Regions from separate parts of the Lysinibacillus sp. OF-1 genome, predicted to be linked through region 3. Evidence: riboswitches for the same ligand, from Rfam matches in the RefSeq annotation. Region 3 holds a riboswitch; each other region holds the start of a gene.
The links. Region 3 has a riboswitch for S-adenosylmethionine ahead of NV349_RS21675 (cyclase family protein). Riboswitches for the same ligand answer to the same signal wherever they lie in the genome.
Positions count from the first base shown of each region.

Region 1 (5,328 bases), 840 kb from region 3:
GGAAGGAATGGAGAACCGAAGCAAGTAGAGAATACTGGTTCTGGCTCTGTTACACCGCGTTCAGTTCCAGCAAGCTTAGAAGTGAAACCGCTTAGGAAGTGATACATTGCTTGCTCTTTTGTTAATTTACTGATTGGAGGTAATACGCCAAACGCATCAGCTGTTAGGAAGATGATTGTTTTTGGATGACCTGCAACAGAAGGATCAACAATATTTTCGATGTATTGGATTGGATAAGCTACACGTGTATTTTCTGTTAATGAACCATCATCATAGTCACAAATACGAGTTTCTGGATCAACAGCTACGTTTTCTAAAACAGAACCGAAGCGGATTGCATTGTAGATTTCTGGTTCTTTCTCAGCAGAAAGGTTGATTGTTTTTGCATAGCAGCCACCCTCAATGTTGAATACACCATTATCAGACCAGCCGTGTTCATCGTCACCAATTAGCTTACGATCTGGATCAGCGGATAATGTCGTTTTACCAGTACCAGATAGACCGAAGAATAATGCCACATCGCCAGCTTCACCAACGTTTGCTGAACAGTGCATTGAAAGGATACCTTGCTGTGGTAATAAGTAGTTCATGATACCAAAAATAGATTTTTTCATTTCACCAGCATATTCAGTACCACCGATTAAGATCATTTTCTTTTCAAGTGATACAATGATGAAAGTTTCAGAAGCAGTACCATCAACTGCAGGGTCTGCTTTAAAGTTAGGAGCAGAGATGACAGTGAAGTCTGCAACATGAGAAGCTAATTCTTCTTCAGTTGGACGGATAAATAATTGATGAGCAAAAAGGTTGTGCCAAGCGTATTCATTAATTACTTGGATGCTTAATTGTGAATCTTTGTCAGCACCTGCGAAGCCTTTAAATACGAATAACTCGTCACGTTCTTTTAAATATTTTATTACTTTTACATATAAGTTATCGAACACTTCAGAAGAAATCGGTTGGTTGACTTTACCCCAGTCAATTTGATCTTTTGTGCTTTCTTCTTCTACCGTATATTTATCTTTAGGTGAACGACCAGTGTATTTGCCAGTTTCTGCACGAACTGCGCCATCTACTGTTAACATTGCTTCACCACGAGATGTAGCTTTTTCTGCTAATTGTGGTACTGAAAGTTGAACATTAATGTTACCGCCGTTTAATAATTCCTTCAGTTCGTTTGCAATTTCTACTGAATTCATCGATTAAATACCATCCTTTTTTATAGTATTCCCTTGATTTAGAGGGATTTTTTCTTAATTTCAAAAATAGTATAACACAATTGCTTAAATAATCTATACTAATTAAGAAATTATTTTAGAGTTTTTATCACTTTTCAATAAACTGACAAAAAATAATGTTTTTCGAGTAGAATCCGATCAATCCTACTGTAATTAGGCGCAAAAATTGAGCCACACATATGTTACCACAAGTAGCTAGGTATGTTGTAGGGATTAATTTGCTTCTATTTACATCATCATCCAAGTATGAAAAGTTTTTGTGTAATCAGTTCCTTCCTTTCTATACAGTAATACATAAGAAAATATTTGACAACGTTCAACCTTTTCAGTAACATGAAAATGAACGGATACTCTTATCCCGAGCTGGTGGAGGGTCAGGCCCTGTGAAACCCGGCAACCTGCATGTTTTATTTCACAGCATGCGTTGGTGCCAACCTGATGCAAGGGAACATCCCTTGAACGATAAGAGTGAAAGGTTACGAAGTCATTATTCCTTTCCTCATGTGCAGTAACGTGAGTAAAGGATTTTTTTATTGCTAAAAAAGAATGTAAAGGTAAGTATATGTAGTTCTTTCCTTATTATAATGACAGATCTTTCGAAATCCTCGTGTTAAAAGCAGCAGTAACGGCTTGAGAGTTCAATCCTTAGGAGCGGACTTGACATGGGTAATGAGTACCGTATTCATACACAACTACTTTTTGTAAGAGTAATAGGAGGAAAACCAAATGACAAACCGTCGACTGTTTACATCAGAGAGTGTAACAGAAGGACATCCAGATAAGATTTGTGACCAAATCTCGGATGCCATTTTAGATGCTATTTTAGCAGAAGATCCAAATGCACGTGTAGCGTGTGAAACAACTGTCACAACAGGATTAGTATTAGTAGCAGGAGAAATAACTACTTCTACTTACGTTGATATTAAAGGTATCGTTCGTGATACTGTAGCAGAAATTGGCTATACACGTGGTAAATATGGCTTTGATGCTGAAAATCTAGCGGTGCTTGTAGCTATTGGCGAACAATCGCCTGATATTGCACAAGGTGTTGACCAAGCTTTAGAGGCTCGTGAAGGCTCTATGACAGATGCTGATATTGAAGCAATTGGTGCTGGTGACCAAGGTCTAATGTTTGGTTATGCATGTAATGAAACACCTGAACTAATGCCATTGCCAATCAGCTTAGCACATAAATTAGCACGCCGATTAACAGAAGTTCGTAAATCAGGTGAATTAGCGTATTTACGTCCTGATGGAAAAACACAAGTAACGATTGAATATGATGACAATAATGTACCTGTGCGAGTGGATACAATTGTTATTTCAACACAACATGATGAAGAAGCAACACTTGAACAAATTCAAGCTGATCTGAAAGAATTTGTTATTGCACCCGTTGTGCCAAGTGAATTATTAGATGCAAACACGAAATACTTTATTAACCCGACTGGCCGTTTTGTTATCGGTGGACCTAAAGGGGACGCTGGTTTAACAGGACGTAAAATCATTGTTGATACATACGGTGGTTATGCACGTCACGGTGGTGGCGCATTCTCTGGTAAGGATGCAACAAAGGTAGACCGTTCAGCGGCTTATGCGGCACGTTATGTAGCAAAAAACATTGTAGCAGCTGGCTTGGCAGAACGCGCTGAGGTACAACTTGCCTATGCGATTGGTGTGGCTCAACCAGTTTCCATTGCGGTTGACACATTTGGTACAGGTAAAGTGAAAGAAAGCGCAATCGTAGAGTGGGTACGTGAGCTATTTGATTTACGTCCAGCAGGTATTATTAAAATGCTAGATTTACGTCGTCCGATTTATAAACAAACGGCAGCTTATGGTCATTTTGGTCGTACAGATTTAAATGTACCATGGGAACAAATCGATAAAGCAGATGCTCTACGAGAAAAGGCACATCTATAAACTATTGAGCTAAAGTAATGAATACATTAGAAAATTATTCTAATGTATTAAAAAGGAAAGGGGCAATATTGTCCCCTTTGTTTTACAAAAAATCCCTCGCTACGATCCGTGAACATTTTGGTTACACGGAAATGCGAGGTATTTTTTTCGTTAATATTGAATTTTTGTGTATATTGTTTACTTCTGAAGGGATTTATAATATTGTCCTTTTTCTGCATATTCGCGCACGATACGTTCCATATCCTCTTTATCTTCTGCATTTAATTCACGGACTACTTTTGCCGGACGACCTAATGCTAAACTATTCGGAGGAATGACTTTACCAGGAGGTACTAGGCTTCCTGCCCCAATAAATGCACCCTCTCCAATCTCTGCCCCGTCTAATATAATGGAGCCCATACCAATTAAAGCATTTTTGCGAATTGTACAGCTATGTAAAGTGACTTGGTGTCCAACTGTTACCTCATCTTCAATAATTAGCGGAAATTTTGGGCTTTGATGTAAGCAACAAAGATCTTGGATACTGACACGTTTCCCAATAATGGTTGGGGAAACATCACCACGAATGACCGTATTAAACCAAATGGTTGTTTCAGCACCAATTGTTACGTCGCCCGTAACAGTTGCGTAATCAGCAATGAAGACAGATGGATCGATCTTTGGCATTTTATCTTTAAATGGATAAATCATGAAAATCGCCTCAATTCTTTCTATAATGTAGTATTATCGTATCAAATACGCAACTTTATGGAAATATAAAATTAAAATGAGCTATTTATTTCGATATAATCAATGTGTAATTATTTTTTAGGAGGACTATGTGAATGTGGAAATGGGAAGCTGAAGGACAAGCAAAGGCTGTGATTGCTATAGTTCATGGTGCATATGAAAATCACCGATGGTATGCATGGCTGATAGAGAAATTAAGATTGGAAGGCTTCCACATAGTCATGGGAGATTTACCTAATCATGGCGTGAATGCAAGGTTTGCTCGTGTCCATGATGAGGACTTCAAATTGTACAATAAATATACAAGAAATCTGATTGAGAATGCTTTTTCATATAATTTACCAACTTTTGTAATAGGACATGGGCTTGGAGCAACGTTAGTTCTTCACACAATGCAAAAGAAGCAATATGAATGTGCAGGCATTATTTTGACATCACCGTGGCTGCAATTAAAGCTTTTACCAGGTAAATTATCAAATGCTTTAACGAGTCTAAGTGCATTGACTGCAAATGTTAAAATGACTCACAATATTTCATATGAGAACCTTACACGCAATGTTGAAGGTAGGGACGAAATGAAAGATGAGGTACCATTCATGTCAGTCGTTTCAGTGAAATGGTATCGAGAGCTTCAGCAGATGATGAAAAATTTAGTGATGCTTCCAAAAGGTGAATTTCCGAATATGCCTATGCTCATTATGACAGCTGAGAAAGATAAAATTACGGAAACACGACAAACTCGAAATTGGCTCCATCAACAAGAGTTTACAGAGTTTCAATTTAAAGAATGGGCAAATTGCTATCACAATTTATTTCACGAAGTAGAACGAGAAGAGATTTTTATGTATATTCGTGATTTTATTAATAATGCTCTTCGAAGAATCGGTTATATCATTAAATAGGTTTTATCCCTTCCATTTACTAGAAGACTTACTTAAATATTGTTACTTAAATATAATGTTGTAATTTTCAGAAAAGTGTAATACTATAATGACTTAAAGTATGGTATTTTCAAATTGGAGGGGTAAAATGGAGGTAATCGTTGGTAAGTTGAATGGTATTTTATGGGGACCGTGGTTTATTTATGGTATTTTATTGATTGGACTTTTTTTCTCAATCATCACAAGGTTTCTGCAAGTAAGACACATTAAAGACATGTTTGTTTTAATGTTTAAAGGGGAGAAATCGGAAAAGGGGATTTCATCTTTCCAAGCAATGTCGATTGCATTATCAGGCCGTGTAGGTACTGGTAATATTGCTGGTACTGCAACTGCAATTGGGATGGGGGGACCTGGTGCTGTCTTTTGGATGTGGGCAATCGCTTTCATTGGTGCGGCTACCGCATATGTAGAGTCAACATTAGCACAAATCTATAAAGAAGAAAAAGATACGGAATATCGTGGTGGACCAGCCTTTTACATAGAAAAGGGAATGGGTC
Region 1 is NZ_CP102798.1:3,577,577-3,582,904, reverse strand. Features, by position in the region: gene pckA (phosphoenolpyruvate carboxykinase (ATP)) at 1-1,199, opposite strand, end outside; SAM riboswitch class I at 1,589-1,707, shown strand; gene metK (methionine adenosyltransferase) at 1,965-3,161, shown strand; gene NV349_RS17415 (gamma carbonic anhydrase) at 3,339-3,851, opposite strand; gene NV349_RS17410 (alpha/beta hydrolase) at 3,986-4,792, shown strand; gene NV349_RS17405 (alanine/glycine:cation symporter family protein) at 4,920-5,328, shown strand, end outside.
Region 1: it holds a riboswitch for S-adenosylmethionine, as region 3 does, so the genes downstream of both, metK (methionine adenosyltransferase) here and NV349_RS21675 (cyclase family protein) in region 3, are expected to answer to the same signal.

Region 2 (5,328 bases), 710 kb from region 3:
AAAGTAAGTGAGTTAGATCACTCACTTACCCTTTTAATTATTGTACTGGTACTACTGCACCTTTCCATTCTTCTAAAATGAAGTCTTGGATTTCTTTAGAAGTTAATACTTCTAATAATTTTTTAATTTCTGGTCTTGTTTCGTCGCCTGCACGTACTGCGATAATATTCACATATGGAGATTCTTTGTCTTCAAGAGAAATAGCATCTTCGATTGGATTTAAACCATTATCGATCGCAAAGTTAGAGTTGATAAGTACTGCATCGCCCTCATCATTTTCATACATTTGTACAAGCATTTCTGGTGCAGTATTCGCATCGAATTTAAAGTTTTTAGGATTTTCTTCAATATCCTTTATTTCTGCTGCCGTTTTATCAATACCTTCTTTTAATTTAATTAAGCCTTTAGCTTCCAGTAATGATAGCATACGACCGTGGTCTGATACTGAGTTAGAAAGTAAGATTGTTGCGCCTTCAGGCAGATCTTCTAAAGTTTTATATTTTTTTGAGTAAATACCGATTGGTTCAATATGAACGCCACCAGCATTCACGAAATCATAGCCATTATCTTTAATTTGCAGCTCTAAGTATGGAATATGTTGGAAATAGTTTGCATCAAGTATTTTTGAATCTAGATCTTGGTTTGGAAGAACATAATCTGTATAAGTTTCAATTTCAAGGTCGATGCCTTCTTTAGCTAAAATTGATTTTGCTTTATCTAGGATAACTGCGTGTGGTGTATTAGAAGCACCTACTTTTAATGTTACATTGTCTTTACTATCTGTTTGATCAGATGCTGAATTGGCATCTTCTTTTTTATCTGTACCACAAGCTGCTAATGCTAGTACAAGTATAGATAAAAATAATCCTGCTAATAACTTTTTCATTTATGACACTCCCTTTTATTTGTTTCAAATATGTTAGCGGTTAGAACCGGATTAACCTCTTTTAGTCTTACTAACGTTTATCGATCTTCACCGTTATGAGATCACCAATCCATTGAATGATAAATACAACTACTAAGATCAAAATAGTTGCCATTAATGTCACATCTTGGCGATTTCGTTGGAAGCCGTCTAGGAAAGCTAAGTTACCAAGACCACCTGCACCGATAATCCCTGCCATTGCAGTATAACCAACGAGGGCAACAGCCGTTACAGTAATTCCTGAAATTAGTGCTGGTAAAGATTCAGGGATCAGTACTTTCCAAATAATTGTGGATGTTTTTGCCCCCATTGAACGGGCTGCTTCAATGACACCTTTATCTATTTCACGTAACGCAATCAATACCATACGAGCGTAGAACGGGGCTGCACCGATAATTAGAGCAGGTAATGCCGCATTTGCTCCCCGAATCGTACCAAGTAAGAATTTCGTAAATGGAATTAATAAAATAATTAACACGATAAATGGGATGGAGCGGAAAATATTAACGATTGAACCCGTTAAAAAGTTAACCATTTTATTAGCCCATAGCTGATTAGGGCTTGTTAAAAATAGAACGATCCCAATGACTAACCCAAGAATAAATGTGACAACTGTAGAAATTGCCGTCATGTACAATGTTTCATACATAGCTTGCCACATATTTTCCCAGTCTACGTTTGGAAAAAGATTAGTTAGCATTTGCGATCACCTCCGTTTGTACTTCGACTGTATTTAAATAACGAAGGGCTTCAGCCACATTTGTTTTCGAGCCATCAATTTGCACAATCAGTGTACCGTATGCACCGTTTTTCGTTTGCGAAATATTACCATGAACAATGCTTACTTCTACATCAAATTGTTTCACAAGATGTGAGATAACCGGCTGCTCGGTCTTTTCACCAACAAAAATCAGTTTGACAAGTTGTCCAGTTGGATAATTTGTTTTGATTTGTGCCACCGTATCCTGTGTTTCCTTTGTATCCGTAATCTGAGATACGAATTTTTTAGTAATAGCCGCTTGTGGTGCTTGGAAAACTTGCAATACCTCACCACGTTCCACTATTTCGCCTGCCTCCATGACCGCTACACGATGACAAATTTTGCGGATGACATGCATTTCATGGGTAATCAAAACGATTGTTAAGCCTAAACGTTCATTGATATCAACGAGTAAATCAAGAATGGCATCCGTCGTTTCAGGATCGAGTGCGGAAGTCGCCTCATCACATAGTAAAACCTCTGGATTATTCGCTAATGCACGGGCAATCCCTACACGCTGCTTTTGTCCACCAGAAAGCTGGGATGGATATGCCCTGTCACGTCCCTCTAGACCAACAAGTGCAATTAATTCCTTCACTCGTGCTTCACGTTGAGCCTTTGAAACACCTGCTATTTCTAGAGGAAATGCAATATTTTCGGCAACTGTTCTAGACCAAAGTAAATTGAAATGTTGGAAAATCATACTTACCTTTTGTCTAGCTGCTCTAAGCTTTTGCCCTTTAATCGATGAAAATTCTTGACTGTTCACCGTTACTGTTCCTGTTGTCGGTTTCTCTAAACCGTTTAATAAACGAATCATGGTACTCTTACCAGCGCCACTATAGCCGATAATGCCAAAAATTTCACCTTTATTAATGGTAAGGTTGACGTCTTTGACTGCCGTTAATTCGCCATTTGCTGTTTTGTACTTCTTCGTAATATTTTGAAGCTGGATCATAGCGAATACTCCTTTTCTCATATAGAAAACCCCTTCACTCACAGACAAGTAGAAGGGGTCACGTATAATAACGTTAAACCGTTCTCTCATCTTTCAAAGAAAAATCTTTGAGTGATTTGGCACCTTTTCACTTTGTGATGGTTGCCGGGCTTCATAGGGCACTTCCCTCCGCCACTCTTTATAAGAGTTCGATATATTTAATGTTTTAGTAATATATTTGATACTTTACCACGCTAGTAAAGTTCAGTCAATTGATTTTTTTAACAATTCGTATAAAAATGGTACGGATTGAAAAGCATAAATCTTATCTGTCACTTTTCCGCCATCACTAACAAGTAAACACGGAACACTTTCAATTTGGTGCTCAACAGCAACATACTCTAAAAAATTTATATTCGCTTTACCTATTGGTAGCTGTGGCAGTAATTGTTCAATAATGGCCATCATTTTAGATGCCACTGCACACGTTCCACACATCGGTGTATATAAATAAAATGCAGCTTTCTGTCCAGACTGTTTAGCCGTTTCCCACTGCTCTTTTGACCATTCTTCCATTTCCTCACGCAACCTTACAAAATATATTCATTATGGATTGAAAAATGTGCACGCAGTAATATCATCGCTAACACTTTTCTTGGTGTCGTCTCTACTTCCTTATAGGTTGGCATTGTACGTAAATGCTCTGCCTCTGGATAATGTCTGTCCATTAATGCACGTAGCTTATCGCCTGAAGTATCTGCATCAAAAAAAGTAAATAGCTCACAGCTCTCATAGGGATCGAGCAGCTCTTCTAATTGATGCACACCAATTGTACCATTCGTACATAGTATTGTAACATTCTCATTTAAAATTGGCTCAATTTGTAGCTTATCTGAGCGTCCTTCTACTATTAAGCATTTTCCCTCGAACATTACGCCACCTCCATTTAGACATCCCCATTATAAGTCATTATATAACAAAAAACGCCGGTAGTTTCCGACGTTTTTCGATTATAGCTTGTCTTATTCAGCGATCATTTCTTCGTATTGCTCTGCTGTCATTAGTTTTTCAACTTCTGATGCATCAGCAGGCTCCACAACGATCATCCATGCTTTTTCATATGGTGATTCATTAACGAATTCTGGGCTATCTTCTAAATCTGCATTTACTTCAACTACAGTACCTGAGATTGGTGCATACAATTCAGAAACAGTTTTAACTGATTCTACGCTACCGAATGGATCATCTGTTTTGATTTCGTCGCCAACTTGTGGAAGCTCAACGAAAACGATATCTCCTAATTCAGATTGTGCGAAGTGAGTAATACCAATACGTACTTTTCCATCTTCTGTTTTTACCCATTCATGTTCTTCAGAATAACGTAAGTCTTTAGGTGTGCTCATGCAAAAAACCCCTCCATAAATATGTAATATATTCACTTTCAGTGTGCCATACTTCTCCTATAAAAACAAGATTCAATTACGTGCCAGCTTAATTGCAGTCCACAATTTTTTCAAGTTACTTGAAATACATCTCTGTTAAAAATTTGTGACATCTGCCGGTGACTTTATCTCGGTTAGAAGAGTCGTTCGATCCTGTTTAAATACGGCTATTTCCAAGTTTGCTCAAAATCTGATTCTTTAAACCCTAGCGTTACTTTTTGGCCATCCGTTACGATTGGACGTTTGATTAACATCCCATCAGAAGCAAGTAGCCCCAGCTGCTCATCTTCAGTCATTTCCGCTAGCTTGTCCTTTAAACCAAGCTCACGATATTTCATACCCGATGTATTAAAAAATTTCTTCAAAGGCAGTCCACTGGCTTGCCAAATGGCTTTTATTTCATCCTTTGTTGGCGATTGCTCTACAATGTGTACCTCTTCATAGGAAACCTCATGATCATTTAACCACTTTTGTGCTTTTTTACATGTCGTACATTTCGGATAATGGATAAATTGAATCGTCATTAAAATGCTCCTCTACTGTCTTTTTCTGTAGTATACCATCATAATTGTTTCGAATGGTGGAACTTCTCTCATTTTCGTAAGCCTAACCATCCGTTTTGCTGTTCTATTCATCACTTTCTCCATTTTATCCGTCAATCTAGCTGTTCTATCCGTCAGTTTCAAGCTTCTATCCATCTCTCATAAAAAAACCTAGCTATCCTCTTACAGATAGCTAAGTGAAAGTGTATGCTATTAAACAATATATTTTTCAGCTTCGATTAGTTTAACAGAAGCTTCACGTTTCTTCGCAATTAAGTTATAAGGATTATTGCGTGTTAATTTACGAAGTGCAGATAATGTCATACGTGCTGCATCGCCATCTGCTGAAGCAAGAATTGTGTCTTTTGCTTCCTTTTCGATTTCTGTGAATGCTTCTTGGCAGAAGATTTGCGTGTATAGCAATTTCTGCTGTGCTTTTTCAGCGCCATCACGAGCAATTGCCTTTTCTGTACGTAAGACAGCTGACTCCATTGCAAATAATTGGTTAGCGATATTGGCAATATTCACTAATACCTCTTGCTCCTGATCAAGCTTCGCACCAAAGCGTTGTGCTGCTAAGCCTGCAGCTAATACAGCAATCTTCTTAGCATTTTTCACTAAATATTTTTCTTGTGCTAGTGGCTCTGTACCGATGTCTTCTGGCATTAACATTAGCAGCTCTTGCTGTAAATTTTGAGCAACTTGTAATAAAGGAAGCTCGC
Region 2 is NZ_CP102798.1:3,710,301-3,715,628, forward strand. Features, by position in the region: gene NV349_RS18225 (MetQ/NlpA family ABC transporter substrate-binding protein) at 38-886, opposite strand; gene NV349_RS18230 (methionine ABC transporter permease) at 957-1,625, opposite strand; gene NV349_RS18235 (methionine ABC transporter ATP-binding protein) at 1,615-2,643, opposite strand; SAM riboswitch class I at 2,727-2,830, opposite strand; gene NV349_RS18240 (thioredoxin family protein) at 2,887-3,198, opposite strand; gene NV349_RS18245 (toprim domain-containing protein) at 3,213-3,554, opposite strand; gene gcvH (glycine cleavage system protein GcvH) at 3,645-4,025, opposite strand; gene NV349_RS18255 (arsenate reductase family protein) at 4,232-4,588, opposite strand; gene NV349_RS18260 (acyl-CoA dehydrogenase FadE) at 4,820-5,328, opposite strand, start outside.
Region 2: it holds a riboswitch for S-adenosylmethionine, as region 3 does, so the genes downstream of both, NV349_RS18235 (methionine ABC transporter ATP-binding protein) here and NV349_RS21675 (cyclase family protein) in region 3, are expected to answer to the same signal.

Region 3 (5,328 bases):
GTTTCAGGTTGAATGGAGGACAGGCTATAGGCATGATCGTTTACCCATTTTTTCCAATCTAATAACGTTTCATTAGAAGACCTAACCTGTTTGACTGTTGAATTAAGTTCAATATTGAGCTGTTCTTCATTTGCAGTGACAGCCGCAGAGACACTAGTTACTCCGTTTAGTGCCATTAAACTTGTCAGTGCAATACTTAATAAAACCTTACGTTTCCTATCTTTTTTCATTAATAATCAGCCCTTCTTCTTATATTGATACTTATTATAAGGAACGAAGTTTAAAGCTTAGGAAGAGTTTGTTTAAATTTTGTTTAAATTTGCCTATATTGGCAAAAAAACATCCCCGTTTGTAAAGTGGAGTTGCTCCATAGCGTTGGAAACAAAACTACCTTGCCAAGGGTTCTTTTTCTGCTAGTGAATCACCTTTTTTCAACAACATAAAACATCTCCATTTGTAAAGTGGAGATGTTTATCATTATTTATAGTGATAGGTGCTTGCTCTAACATGGTTACGTTGAATTTGATTGAACCATGCACGATCCTTTTCTTCTTGCTTTAATGTACCAACAATGGAGGAGGAGCAGCTCACACAAATTTTAGCTTGTGTAATTTGTCCACATCGTTCACAGGGCGCTCCTAAATTAGGGAAAATGGACTTTTTTAACTTTCCTGCTTTTACCCATTTGTAAAGGAGTTCAGGTGACACTCCTGTTAAAGCGACTATCTCATCGTTTGTTAAGTAGCGATTATTTTTTCTTAATAAAAAATGATGTAACTCTGAAAATATGTCCTCTTCTCTCACATCAATTCTTTTATGGAATAGCAACATAACTAGTCCTCTCCTCGTCAAATCAATTAATGATTTCATTAACTGTTATAGGTTGTTCGTCATATTTATAATTTTCCCAACGATTACGCGCAAGCTTTCGATATTTTGGTGATACATTTCGATCGGCAATTAAACGTGAGAATCCTTTTTTAGCTTCTACAATATCACCGAGTCGAAGGCTTAATTCAGCATGTAAAAACTGGATTCTTTCTCCACCCTCCTGATTGGATGCAAAGGATTTACTATAAAAGTCTCTAGCTGCAAAAAGGTAACGCTTTTCGGATTCCTCATCGGTTTTTAAACGATAAAGCCAAGCAATTTTCAAGGCGAAATTCGCCATTAAAAGGGATTCCTCCATGGAAGCACGTGATACCAAATAAGCAAGCTTAAAACTGACAATGGCATCATCGATTGTACGTTCCTGACAAATATCCATCGGCTTCTGGAGCTCTTTAATGTAAATTTCATCAATGAGTTGCATGAAAGGTCCATATGTCCGTGTCATAGACTTATGGTAGGCATAGCCGCAATGGGGACAAACAGCAACCTCATACAGCAAAGGATTTAAGCCATCATAAACAGGCATGAAATCTGTTTGCTCCTCGATGATTTTATATCGATTAGGGCGTACTTTATAAGTTGTAAAATGCTTTTTGCAAAATTTACAATCTACACTACTTTCATAGTAGTAAATGTTAAATGCCATAAGAATCAACTCCTTTGCAGGCTCTAAAATTTTGTTTCTTTTGCTCTATTTATACGTAAATGTTTATCGTTCAATGTATTTAAGTAGATATCTTTTATTTTAACAATTCTGTGTTCTTTGGTATACTCCTTTAGAATTATTAAAATAAAAATATTCATCTGTTTTATAGTTAATTGTCATTAAATCTATGCTTGTAATAGTATTTATCGGTGCTGTTAATGTAAGTTATAGAGTTTGCTGAAAGTTTGTCAAAATACTTTCATACTTTTCATTAAGTATAAGGAATGAATTAAATGTTTGTGATTCTAAAGTACTGTTTTATAAAGGCGGCTTAAGATGAATTATAATATCATATTTTTTGATGTGGATGGAACACTGATTAATTACGAAGATGGCTGTGTGGAAGAAAGCACAAAGCAGGCCATTCAACTTTTGCAGGAGAGAGGAATTCACCTTGTAGCGGCTACAGGAAGACCTTTATCGATGTGTCAGGAGATACAAGCGCTAGGGATTGAAACCTTTATTACAGCAAATGGGGCATATGTGAAACACAAGGATTTAATCATACATAATTCAAAATGTACAAGCTTTTGCACGTGAACAGCAGCATAGCCTCACATTTTTTACAGAGCAACTATCGATGAATGGCATTCAGCATCCAGCTGCTTTCAATGCGATGCAGGCAACTCTATCTTTACGAAATTTTCCGGTTGTGAATGAAAAAATTGTGGATGAAGAAGTTTTTCTCATGTGTCTATATGCAGATGAGGAGGCTGAAAAAAGATATGCTAGCCAATTTCCGCATATATTTTGGCAGCGATGGCATCCTTATATTGTGAATGTATTACAGCAGGATGTTGCCAAATCGATAGCTGTTAAAGCGGTACTAGACCATTTTAACATTGATCCTGAAAATGCTATTGCTTTTGGAGATGGGGATAATGATATTGATATGTTAGAGCATGTAGGGCTAGGTATTGCTATGGGAAATGGTAGTGCAGCTCTAAAAGCAGTTGCGAATTTTGTTACAAAGAGTTCCACTGAAGGTGGTATTGACTTTGCTTTACGGCAGTTTCAAATGATATAAAGCTGCTGAAGGTCTTAAAGTCGATGCCTCAGGTTCTCTTAGATCTATTGAAGGAACTTGTTAATCAATGCGTTTTAATAAATTTTGGGTGGGATGTTATATGGCACATCATGTGCAATCTCTAATTGAACATTACGGGTATTTGGGTATTATCGTGATCCTAATTGGAGGCATTGTTGGGTTGCCACTTCCTGATGAGGTCTTTCTAACATATGTTGGCTACAGCGTTTATATAGAAAGCCTTGAACACATTCCCGCTTTAGTAAGTGCAATGATTGGTGCAGTTGGCGGTATTACCTTAAGCTACTATATCGGCTATCGTTTTGGCTTACCATTATTGCAGAAATATGGACCCAAAATTCATATTACGGAGCAAAAAATTGATTTTACAAAACAACTGTTTACTAAAATTGGGCCAACTTTATTATTAATAGGCTATTTTATACCTGGTGTACGACATCTGACAGCCTATATTGCGGCAATTAATAATTATCCATATAGAAAGTTTGCTTTTTTTGCCTATACAGGGGCATTTATCTGGACTTTCACATTTATAACGTTAGGGAGGATGCTTGGGGAGAAGTGGCGGTTTGTTGGTTATTATTTATCCCATTATAGTATTTATCTCATCCTATTGTTTGGCCTCGTAATGCTCATCGTTTACTATCTATTCAAAAAAAGAAATATACGAAAATAAAGGTCTGTATGATTCAACATATGAATCGTACAGACCTTTGTGTTATGGCAAAATAGCAAATGAGCGTACAGGGAATCCAGATGCCTTTTCAGGCTTAGGGACGATATTGAAGATAATTGCCCCCTTCGCAGGTAGCTTGTCCAAGTTAGTCATCAACTCAATTTGATAGATGTTTTGTTCAAGCACGAAGTATTCGCCGTCTAGCTTACCATTTTTGTGAAAATCAGCGGCTGAATCAGTATCAAATGTTTCATGGCCAAGTGCACTTATTTGACGTTCCTTCAATAAAAATTGTAATGCCTCTAAGCCCCAGCCTGGTATATGGTTATGTCCATCCATATCTTGGTTACTAAATGCCTCTTTATCTGGCCAGCGCTTACTCCAATCCGTACGTAGCGCTACAAAGGTACCTGCTTCAATTACTCCATGTTGTGCTTCAAAATCAAAAATATCTTGCACACTTAGCGAGAAGTCATGATTGCTAGCAGCTTCTCGTGATTTATCAATAACGACAAGAGGAAGAACTAGTTCTTTTAGTTCTAATTCTTCTAGATAGCGGGAGTCTCGCACAAAATGAATGGGTGGGTCGATATGTGTGCCATATTGTCCTGGGAACGTGAATTGTTGTGCGAAGAACCCGTCATCATGAGAGAATAATGTTTCAAATTTAGCATCTTCAAACATAAAAAAATGTGGGGAATTAGGGCCGAATGTATGTGTTAAATCAACCCATTGTTTTGATTTTAATAATTGTAATGCTTGTAAAAGTTGGTTTGACATTGATTTCACTGCTTTCTGTTAAAATTAGTAGAACATAAAAAAGAGTCCCCTTAGAAGAGGACTCCAGAATAAGCAACGGTAGTTCTTCTTCTCATCTTTCAGGCTTAAAATTTTGCCAATTGGAATTAGCACCATACTGTTGAGCTGGTTGCTGAGACTTCATCGGGCCAATCCCTCCGTCTCTCTCGATAAGAAAAGTGATATAAGAATTTTCAGAAATAATAATAAAAACACTTTAGCATAGAATTTTATAGTTTACAAGTTCGATAGAGATATAAGGGTAAATTTTTTTACCAACTTAAATTTATGGTTATGCCACAACAACCATTATCCATAAGACGTATTCTGAAATTGTCTGGTGTATAATTTGCATCAAATTTCATCGTAATGCCTGTTGATGTGATTAATTTATCAACCTCTGTTTTATTTGAAAGCTGTGCAGCATTCATTAGATCATGTGCAAATTGTTGAGAGCTATCAATTTTATCCGTAAGCAATTGAGCCTGTTGCATGATCGCCTTTATCCGTGTAGCTGACATTTTTAATTTATGTGTGTCGACAGGTGGAAAGGGGGTAGTGTTCGGCATTGCTAAATGTTGAGGAATAGGTCTAACGGCAAGCTGCTGGGCAAGTGGCGACGTTGGGTAATGATAAGGATGAACAAAGTACGGATAAGGATTGTAATACAATGTAATTCCTCCTATCCTATAGCTGATATCTTATCTTATGTAGCTAAACGTCTTTAGGTGTTATTTTGCAGTGCAATGTCTGTCCTAATCATTTAAAAAGGAAGCCAAAGTGAGCTTCCTCTTTTAGCCGAGAACATGTAAGACATCATCAATTTTTTTACTATGAGACAGAATACCGTAATTCATCCATGTTAAAAAATCCACTTCATATACACAGTTGGTTTTAACTGCAGCTAGATTTTTCCACATAGAAGTTTTTAAAATCGTACGCTCCTCGTTCTCGTAAATGGAATGTTGTTTATCAAAAGTAATAAATAAATGATCCGCATCTAATTGCAGCAATTGATCAAATGTCAGTGGTGCTTTACGTTGATTGTGCGGAATACTCCAGACAAGTGGATGTGGCATTAAACCGAGGTCACGATATAAAATTGGCCCCGTATAGCCACATTCAGGACCCGCATATAGAGTAATGCCAATGGCTGAAATGCGAAGAAATGCCACACTTTGCCCATAAACGGATTTACTAAGAATTCCT
Region 3 is NZ_CP102798.1:4,421,024-4,426,351, reverse strand. Features, by position in the region: gene NV349_RS21700 (erythromycin esterase family protein) at 1-230, opposite strand, end outside; gene NV349_RS21695 (hypothetical protein) at 478-831, opposite strand; gene NV349_RS21690 (DUF2225 domain-containing protein) at 854-1,537, opposite strand; partial or broken gene NV349_RS21685 (Cof-type HAD-IIB family hydrolase) at 1,874-2,624, shown strand; gene NV349_RS21680 (DedA family protein) at 2,725-3,321, shown strand; gene NV349_RS21675 (cyclase family protein) at 3,364-4,101, opposite strand; SAM riboswitch class I at 4,190-4,296, opposite strand; gene NV349_RS21670 (YuzC family spore coat inner layer protein) at 4,392-4,790, opposite strand; gene NV349_RS21665 (helix-turn-helix domain-containing protein) at 4,914-5,328, opposite strand, start outside.

Region 4 (5,328 bases), 280 kb from region 3:
GTGAACGTTTAAAAAATCAATCACAAAATATGATTAATATTATTCATTCACTTCATGATATAGAAGAAAATATTGAACAATTATCGGATATGTCTAGGGAAATGGAGACAATCATGAATGTTGTTACTAATATTGCTAATCAAACCAATCTGTTGGCATTGAATGCTGCAATTGAAGCGGCGCGTGCTGGAGAAGCGGGCAAAGGCTTTAGTGTAGTGGCTGATGAGGTGCGTAAATTATCTATTCAAACGAAGGATTCGGTTACTTCGGTGGCATTGTTATTGAAAAAAACGAGTGAACGGACAGAGAAATTAGAGCATTCTCTGGCAAATATTCAAGATGAAGTAGCGTCAGGTGAGGAAAACATGTTACAAACTGAAGGTCAATTTACAAGCATATTGGGAGCCATGACAGAAGCAAAGGATCAAAACGACTGTATGGCAACGAAAATACAAGCAATCGTCGGGATATTAAACGAGTTAGGGACATCATTTACAGAAGTAACGAATTCAGCAGAAAACTTAGCGAGCTTTTCCCAAAATCTAAAAGGATAGACTACTAAATTAACGTTTATGTTTCCGTATTTTTTAAACATATTAAACACTATAGTACCTATAAATATGTGTATTTTTTGTAAACCTTGAAATGGAAATTCCATATGATTAAGCTAGAGCTATCTCACAGATGAGGTAGCTCTATTTTTGCTAAATTTGTAAAGGGTTTAACGTAATTTTCAATGAAAATAAGTTTATACTGTAGGAAGAACTAAAAATAGGGGCGGTTACTATGAAAACAGTTGTTGTATTAGGTGGCGGTATTACAGGATTATGCACAATGCATTATTTACAACGTCAAGTGAAGGAAAATAATGTAGATGTGCGTCTAGTGCTTGTAGAAAAAAATACATATTTAGGGGGCAAATTATATTCAACACATGAGCAAGGTTTTATTATGGAAACAGGTGCTGACTCGATTGTAGCTCGTCATAAAGGTGTTATGGAGCTTGTACAGGAGCTTGATTTTGAGGAGAATCTAGTTTACAACGAAACAGGTATTTCCTATATTTATACGAATAATGAATTACATGCCATTCCGGCAGATTCTACTTTTGGAATACCAATGAGTTTGGCATCCTTGGAGCAAAGCACATTGATTACAGAGCAAGGTAAACAAGATGCATTAAAAGATTTGACTTTACCAAACAAAGACTTCACAAAGGAAAGCTCAATTGGAGAGTTTTTAACTTATTATTTAGGGGAAGAGCTTGTGAAAAATCAAATTGCACCCGTTCTTGCAGGTGTTTATTCAGGGGATTTACACCAGCTTTCGATTGCCTCTACTTTACCGTACTTGATTGACTATAAGAACGAGTATGGAAGTATCATAAAAGGCTTTGATGCGAATCGTGAGCAATTTGCTAAAGCAGCCAATAAAAAGTTTATATCGTTCAAAAACGGTTTATCTTCTCTAATTGATCGTCTCGAACAAACATTAACTGATGTAGAGATCATCAAGGGTGTCGCAACTGTCAATGTTCAAAAGCAAGAAAACCACTATTCAATTGCCTTAGCTAATGGTGAAAGCATCGAGACAGATTATGTCGTTTTAGCACTGCCGAATGAGGCTGTTCAAGGCCTACTACAGGATGAATCATTAAACCGTTATTTTGACCAATTTACGACAGCTTCAGCAATTACGATCTATTTAGGTTTTGATGTACCAGACTCTAGATTGCCAGCAGATGGAACGGGCTATATTGTCTCACATAATTCTGACGTTACATGTAATGCTGCAACTTGGACAAGTCGTAAATGGAGGCATACATCAAGAGATCATAAATTACTTGTGCGACTCTTTTATAAAAGCATCAATCCAGCATATGAGCAACTCCATGCCATGTCTGACGAAGAATTAGCAGCGGTTGCTTTAGAGGATGTGCGCAAGAGCCTAGGAATAGAGGAACAGCCAACAGTTATTAATGTCACAAAATGGATTGATCAAATGCCAAAATATGATCTAGCTCACCGTGAAGCATTACAAGGTTTAGTTCAAGAATTACAAGAAAACTATCCTAATCTATCCATCGCAGGTTGTTCATACTTTGGGGTAGGGATTGGTGCTTGTATTCAAAATGGGAAAAAAATCGGTGAGGAGCTTGCAAAGGAACTAGCCAATTTCTAAGCTTTTAAGTGAAAAATATCTTTGTTATGTGAAATAGTCTTGACTCATTCGTCAGTAAACGATATGATTCTTTTAATTATTTAAAAAATTCATACTACATTCTTATCAAGAGAAGCAGAGGGACTGGCCCATTGAAGCTTCAGCAACCAACTTTTTTGTCAGGTGCTAAATCCAGAAGACCATTGAGTCGAAGATGAGAAGGAAAAAACAATGATGAGTCATTAAAGCCTTCTTTTTTTATAAAAGAAGGCTTTTTATTATACAGAGATATAGGAAGAGAGGCTAGTTTAATGAGATTGCTTGAAAGGTTAAAAACGCATGTATTGACGGCAGATGGCGCAATAGGCACAGTGCTTTATGGCTATGGTTTGGAGTATTGTCATGAGGAAATGAATGTACAGAAACCTGAGTTAATTGAAAAGATTCATAGGGAATATATTGCAGCTGGTGCTGACATCATTCAAACGAATACGTATGGTGCAAATGCCATTAAATTAGCTCGCTATGGATTAGAATCGCGTGTCCAACAATTTAATGAAGCAGCGATTACAATCGCAAAGCGAGCTGCGGCAGATGGAGGTCAGTTTGTCTTAGGGACAATTGGTGGTATTCGTGGTATTCGTAAAAGTGATGCAACGTTAGATGAAATCTTAGCAACTATTGAGGAGCAAGCGAGTGTTTTACTTGCTGGGAATCCAGACGGCCTTTTACTCGAAACCTATTATGATTTTGAAGAATTAACAGCTACCTTAAAGATGCTACGGACAAAGACAAAATTACCGATTATTGCGCAAGTTTCCATGCACGAACCTGGTGTTTTACAAAACGGTATGTCTTTAAATAACGCCCTGCATGAGCTAGAAAAACTTGGTGCGGATATTGTGGGTGTCAATTGTCGTTTAGGTCCACACCATACCATTCAGGCGTTTGAAGGTGTAGAACTTCCTGATAAGGCATTTATGTCGGCTTATCCGAATGCTTCACTCCTTGACTTAGAAGATGGTCGTGTCGTTTATGAGTCAGAAGCTGAATATTTTGGTCGAGCGGCTGTGGAATTACGTGATCAAGGGGTACGCTTAATTGGAGGCTGTTGTGGTACGACACCGAAGCATATAGCAGCAGCGAAGAAGTATTTAGAAGAGTTATCACCAGTTCATGAAAAGTATGCCAAACCGGAGAAGATTCAAATTGTTCGTGAAGCAGAGCCAACGAAGTATGAACCTCTTCATGAAAAAGTAAAGCGCGAACGCTCTGTCATTGTAGAGCTAGATACACCTAGACATCTGGAAATTGATGGTTTTTTGGAAGGGGCAAAACAATTGTATGATGCAGGAGCAGATGTCGTCATGATGGCAGACAATTCTCTGGCTTCTCCACGTATTAGCAATATTGCTATGGGTGCATTGTTGAAGAGTACTAATGGTGTACGTCCTCTAACACATATTACATGCCGAGATCGTAATTTAATCGGTCTGCAATCACATTTAATGGGGTTAAATGCATTAGGAATTCATGATGTGTTAGCTGTTACTGGTGATCCAACAAAAGTTGGGGACTTCCCAGGTGCCACAAGTGTTTATGATGTCTCATCAATGGAGCTGATCCAATTAATTAAGCAGTTAAATCAAGGCATTTCCTTCTCAGGTAAACCACTTCGTAAAAAAGCAAATTTTTCAGTAGCTGCTGCATTTAATCCAAATGTCCGTGTATTAGATCGTGCTGTGGCACGCTTAGAGAAGAAAATTGAGTATGGAGCAGACTACTTTATTTCACAGCCAGTATATACGAAGGAAAAAATTGTGGAAATTTATGAGGCAACCAAGCATTTGCAAGCACCTATTTATATTGGTATTATGCCCGTTACAAGTTATAAAAGTGCTGAATTCTTACATCATGAGGTGCCAGGCATAAAATTATCTGAAGATGCCTTAGCAAGAATGAAGGCCTGTGGTGAAGATAAAGAACGTGCAACATTTGAGGGGATTGCCATTGCGAAGGAATTAGTTGAGGTGGCTGCACAGTATTTCAATGGCATTTACCTTATCACTCCATTTTTACGTTATGATGTGACATTAGAGTTGATGAAATATATTGAGCAATTGGATGAACAGAAAAAAGGGGTAAGTATACATGGCTAAGCACTTGATTGAAAAGCAACTAGAGAAACGTATTTTAATTCTTGATGGCGCAATGGGAACAATGCTACAAAACGAAAACTTATCCGCTGAGGATTTTGGCGGGGAGGAGCTTGATGGCTGTAATGAAAATCTTGTGCTTACTAGACCTGATGTAATTAAGGAAATTCACCATAAATATTTAGAGGCAGGCGCAGATATTATTTGTACGAATACTTTTGGCGGGACACCTCTTGTGTTAAATGAATATGATCTTGGCGCAAAAGCGGAAGAAATTAATAAACGTGCCGTCGAAATTGCTCGTCAAGCAGTGGATAACTTTTCAACATCAGATTGGCCACGCTTTGTTGCTGGCGCAATGGGTCCAACAACAAAAACATTATCCGTAACTGGCGGTATTACATTTGATGAGCTAGAGGAAAACTTTTATGTACAGGCGAAGGCGTTAATTGAGGCAGGAGCAGACGTCCTTTTACTAGAAACTAGTCAGGATATGTTAAACGTAAAAGCAGGTACTCTAGGTGTAGCACGTGCTTTCGCGGCAACTGGCAAAGAACTACCCGTCATGATTTCAGGAACAATTGAACCGATGGGTACAACACTCGCAGGGCAAACGATTGATGCTTTTTATATTTCTATTGAACATATTAAACCACTATCCGTTGGCTTAAACTGTGCGACTGGACCAGAGTTTATGACGGATCATATTCGTTCATTAGCAGAGCTTTCCACAGGCTATATTAGCTGTTATCCGAATGCAGGCTTGCCGGATGAAGAAGGTTGCTATCATGAATCACCAGAATCTTTATCACAAAAATTAAAAGGCTTTGCAGAAAAGGGCTGGCTTAATATTGTAGGTGGATGTTGTGGGACGACTCCAGCTCATATCACAGCTATCCGTGAGGTTTTAAAAGATGAAAAACCACGCCAAATACCAGAGAAAACACATGGTCATGCGGTAACAGGAATCGAACCATTATTGTATGACGATTCTATGCGTCCATTATTTATT
Region 4 is NZ_CP102798.1:4,141,940-4,147,267, reverse strand. Features, by position in the region: gene NV349_RS20320 (globin-coupled sensor protein) at 1-554, shown strand, start outside; gene NV349_RS20315 (protoporphyrinogen oxidase) at 787-2,181, shown strand; SAM riboswitch class I at 2,281-2,381, shown strand; gene NV349_RS20310 (bifunctional homocysteine S-methyltransferase/methylenetetrahydrofolate reductase) at 2,472-4,319, shown strand; gene metH (methionine synthase) at 4,312-5,328, shown strand, end outside.
Region 4: it holds a riboswitch for S-adenosylmethionine, as region 3 does, so the genes downstream of both, NV349_RS20310 (bifunctional homocysteine S-methyltransferase/methylenetetrahydrofolate reductase) here and NV349_RS21675 (cyclase family protein) in region 3, are expected to answer to the same signal.